DNA from 2 places in the Lactobacillus sp. PV012 genome. Region 2 is predicted to be linked to the other one. Evidence: predicted binding sites of a transcription regulator. Region 2 holds the regulator's gene; the other holds the start of a gene.
The links. The regulator HrcA, encoded in region 2, represses chaperone genes, less so after heat shock. The targets are predictions, from matches to a motif close to TTAGCACTCNNNNNNNNNGAGTGCTAA.
Positions count from the first base shown of each region.

Region 1: groES (co-chaperone GroES) is a predicted target of HrcA. The motif match lies at 1,106-1,132, and genes of this name have one in related genera.

Region 1 is NZ_CP041983.1:389,693-392,104, reverse strand. It holds gene groL (chaperonin GroEL) at 1-758, opposite strand, end outside; gene groES (co-chaperone GroES) at 787-1,071, opposite strand; gene FP433_RS01940 (redox-sensing transcriptional repressor Rex) at 1,197-1,832, opposite strand; gene FP433_RS01935 (ABC-F family ATP-binding cassette domain-containing protein) at 2,011-2,412, shown strand, end outside.
Region 2 is NZ_CP041983.1:669,153-671,564, forward strand. It holds gene ribF (riboflavin biosynthesis protein RibF) at 1-555, shown strand, start outside; gene hrcA (heat-inducible transcriptional repressor HrcA) at 658-1,704, shown strand; gene grpE (nucleotide exchange factor GrpE) at 1,717-2,295, shown strand; gene dnaK (molecular chaperone DnaK) at 2,314-2,412, shown strand, end outside.

The sequences.
Region 1 (2,412 bases), 280 kb from region 2:
TCAACATCATCTGCAATAATTAACAAGCTTTTACCTTGTTGTACAATTTCTTGTAATAATGGCAAGATATCTTGAATGTTAGAAATCTTCTTATCAGTAATTAAGATATAAGGGTTATCTAAATCAGCTTCCATTTTATCGTTATCAGTTACCATGTATTGTGATAAGTAACCACGATCAAATTGCATCCCTTCAACTACTGATAATTCAGTGTTGATACCCTTTGATTCTTCAATAGTAATAACACCATCATTACCAACTTTTTCCATTGCATCAGCAATAAGCTTACCAACTTCTTTTGAAGCTGAAGAAACAGAAGCAACTTGAGCAATTTCAGCCTTTGAACTTACTTTGTGACTAATCTTGTGTAATTCATCAACTGCAGCTTTAGTAGCAATTTCAATACCATGTCTAATTCCAACTGGGTTTGCACCTGCAGTAACATTCTTCATACCTTCTTGAGCAATTGCTTGTGTTAAAACAGTTGCAGTAGTAGTACCATCACCAGCAATATCATTAGTCTTTTGGGCAGCTTCAGCAACTAATTGTGCACCCATATTTTCAAAGTTATTTTCTAATTCGATATTTTTAGCAATAGTAACACCATCATTGGTAATTTCTGGAGCACCATAACTCTTTTGTAAAACAACATTTCTACCCTTAGGTCCTAAAGTTGTTTTAACAGTATCAGCTAATTTATCAACACCGTTTAAAAGTGAACGTCTTGCTTTTTCAGAAAATTTAATATCTTTTGCCATTTTAAATGCCACCTTTTAATTTAATTTTTTATCTAATAACTGCTAAAATGTCGCCTTCGTGAAGTACTAAGTATTCTTCACCATCATAAGTCAACTTAGTGCCAGCATAATTATCAAAAAATACAGTTTCGCCTTTAGCAACTTCCATTGGAATTAAATCACCGTTGCTATTACGTCTACCTTCACCAACTGCAATAACTTCACCTTCTTGAGGTTTTTGCTTTGCATTAGAAGCTAGCACGATTTTTCCGACTTTTTCTTCAGCTTCTTCTTTTACTTTAACAATTACACGATCACCGATTGGTTGTAACATGGTAGTTACCTCCTGCTATATAAAAAATCATATTTTGGCACTTAAAAAGCTTAAGTGCTAACTTACATTTATAATAATACCTTCTTTAGAAATTGATTGCAAATAATGTGATCCAAATGTTTAAGCTAATTTTTTTCAGCATCTAGAAAATAAATTAAGGTCTGCAATTCAGTAGCTAAATCCACATTCTGAATGCGAACACTTTCAGGAGCTGAAAGTCGAATAGGAGTAAAATTCATAATTCCTTTTATACCAGCTTCTACCAACTCATCAGTAGTTTTTTGAGCAGTACTTTGCGGTACTGCTAAAATTGCAATATCAATTTGCTGATCTCGAAGTTGCTTTTTCATTTCTTTAACATCATAAACTGGTACCCCACTCATGATCGTCCCTGTAATTTCTGGATTAATATCAAAAGCAGCAGAAATACGGATATTATTAGTTCTTTTAAAATTATAATTTAAAAGCGCATGTCCCATATTACCTACACCTACCAAAGCTACATTAGTTAACGTATCTTGATTTAATATTTTCTTGAAAAACTTCAATAAGCTTTTTACATCATAGCCGTATCCTCTTTTCCCAAGTGCACCAAAATAGGAAAAGTCTCTACGAATTGATGCACTATCAACTTGAACAGCCTGAGCTAGTTCAGTTGAGGAAATTTTTTCTTTCCCCTCATCATCTAAAAAAACTAAGTAACGATAATAGAGTGGCAAACGTCTAGCTGTAGCTTTTGGAATTTTTGGTATTTCTCCCATTTTTATAAACCTCTCAATCAGTTAAAATATGTGAATTTTTCACTAATTTTCTTAATAATACTCACTTTATCGAATAAAAATCAAGTGATTTTTTCACAAGCCTTATTTTTACTAATTATAAGTCTAGAATCCTCTAGAATTACTATGATAGAATATTTGATTAGGAAGTGAGATAAATATGATTATTGGACAAGCACAAAACCTCGAACAACGCTTTGGGGCAAATACAATTTTTTCAAATGTTAGTTTTTCTATTCCTGACAACGCTCGGATTGGACTTGTCGGTCCTAACGGAGCTGGAAAAACTACCCTACTTAAAATTTTAACTGGCCAGCAAGAGGCTAGCAGTGGCAATTTCACTATTAACAAGGGTATTAAAGTTGGTTATATTGCTCAGGAAAATGCCTTAAACGAAAAAAATACAATTTGGGATGAAATGGAATCTGTTTTTGCAAATTTAATTCAAAAAAATAAGCAAATTACCCAAATGCAAATTCAAATTGCTGAGCACCCTGAAGACCAAGAACTTTTGAAACGCTATGATCAACTAGCTTATGACTTTGAACAAGAAGGCGGATTT
Region 2 (2,412 bases):
TATACCTATGGAAGTAATAAAAATATTGCAAATATGGAAAATTTACCTCGATTTGCAAAGGGAAGGTTTGTAACTAAAATGGAACCAAAGCAAAATTATAAAGATAAAAAGATTAGTTCAAGTAGAATAAGAGAAGCTATTAAGAATGGAGAAATGAGTCTGGCTGCTCAGCTATTAGGGCACCCGTATGAAATAACAGGTGAAATTGTCCATGGTTTTAGAAGAGGTCATGAGCTAGGATTTCCAACAGCTAATATTGATATTTCTGGGAAAAAGGTTTTACCTAAACCAGGGGTCTATGCCACTAAGGCTAAAATTGATGGCAAGTGGTATGAAGCAATGACAAGTGTCGGCTATAACGATACATTTGAAAATAAAAATTTAACTATTGAAACCCATCTCTTTGGCTTTGATGAAGAAGCATATGGAAAAGAATTAACTGTTGCTTGGTATAAATTTATGCGAGACAATGTCAAATTTGATGGCGTTGAAAATCTAATAAAGCAACTAAAAAGTGACGAAAGAAATATTAAGCAATACTTTAAAGATAAATAATTTTTATATTTTAGCACTTAGCTTGCTTTTTTGCTAATTTATTAGTATCATAATAAATAGTTAGCACAGATAAAACTTGAGTGCTAATAAAGGGGCGATAAAATGTTGACTAAACGGCAAGAGTTAATCTTGAAGATGATTATTCAAGACTTTGCTCAAACAAATGAACCAGTTGGTTCTAAAACCGTGATGACTCAACTGCCAATTAAAGTTTCAAGTGCAACGATTCGCAATGAAATGGCAGTCCTAGAAGAAAAGGGCTTACTTGAAAAAACTCATTCTTCAAGTGGACGTATTCCCTCTAGCGATGGCTATCGCTATTATCTTGATAATTTAGTTGATCCGGTTCAAATACCGACAAAGGTGTATGACAAGATAGGATTACACTTAGATCAACCTTTTAGTCAAGTTAATCAGATTGTACAAGAAGCCGCTAAGATTTTGTCAGATTTGACTAATTATACTGCCTTTGCTGCAGGTCCTGAAACTGATGGTAGGTTGATTACCGGTTTTAGAATTGTACCATTATCTGCACGTCAAGTAATGGCGATTTTAGTTACAGATGATGGCAATGTTAAGAATCAAATTTATTCTTTACCTACTAAGATTAGTGGGCAAGAAATTGAAGAAGCTGTTAGCTTAATTAATAAGCAAGTTGTAGGGAAGCCTGTGACTGCGATTAATCAAGCAATGATGCAAGAAATTGCGCAGCATCTACTTTTAAGAGGCTCATCACCAGAAGTCCTAAAACTTCTTGAAGATGTGATAAAAGATTCACTTAGTGAAGAATTATATGTAGATGGTCAAATTAACTTATTTAATAATTCAGAAAATAAAGATGTTAGACAAATAAAATCTTTATATGAGTTACTTGATAAAAATGATGAAATTTGTAGATTAATTGGTCTTAGTTCTCAAAGTCCTGATTCCCACAGAGTTCAAGTTACTTTAGGAAGTGACTTACCTTCTAGCTTACTAGATAATTACAGTTTATTAACTGCTCATTATACGGTGGGAAAATATGGAAGAGGTACAATTGCTCTTTTAGGTCCGACAAATATGCCTTATTCACAAATGATTGGGTTGCTTGATTCTTTTCGGACAGAATTAGCACAGAAATTACTTGATTATTATGGAAGGCTAAATTAAAGGAGGCTAGCTGTGAGTAAAGAAGAATTTCCTAAAGAAGAAGACTTGAAAAATAAAGTTACTCCAGATGAAGCAGAAGATAAGAAACAAGAAGTAGATTCTAAAAAACAAGCAGAAGATCCAAAAATTTTAGCATTACAAGCTAAGGTGGATGAATTAACTGCTAAAAATCAAAAGCTTGAAGATAGTTATCTTAGAAGTCAAGCAGAAATTCAAAATATGCAAAATCGTTATACTAAAGAACGAGCTCAATTAATAAAATATGAGGCTCAAAATTTAGCTAAAGATGTTTTGCCTGCAGTAGACAACTTAGAAAGAGCATTAGCAGTTAAGGCAGATGATGAAGCTGCTAAGCAACTTCAAAAGGGTGTCCAAATGACTTTAGATGCTTTAGTAAAAGCCTTAAACGATCATGGTATAGAAGAGATTGAAGCCAAAGGAGCTGCTTTTGATCCTACTTTGCATCAAGCAGTTCAAACAGTAGCAGCTGATGATGACCATCCTACTGATCATGTAGTTCAAGTTTTACAAAAAGGGTATAAATATAAAGATCGTACGCTAAGACCAGCTATGGTAGTTGTAGCTCAGTAATGAAAGGAAGCTTATAAGATGTCAAAAGTTATCGGTATTGACTTAGGTACTACTAACTCAGCAGTAGCAGTACTTGAAGGTAACCAACCTAAAATTATTACTAATCCAGAAGGTAAC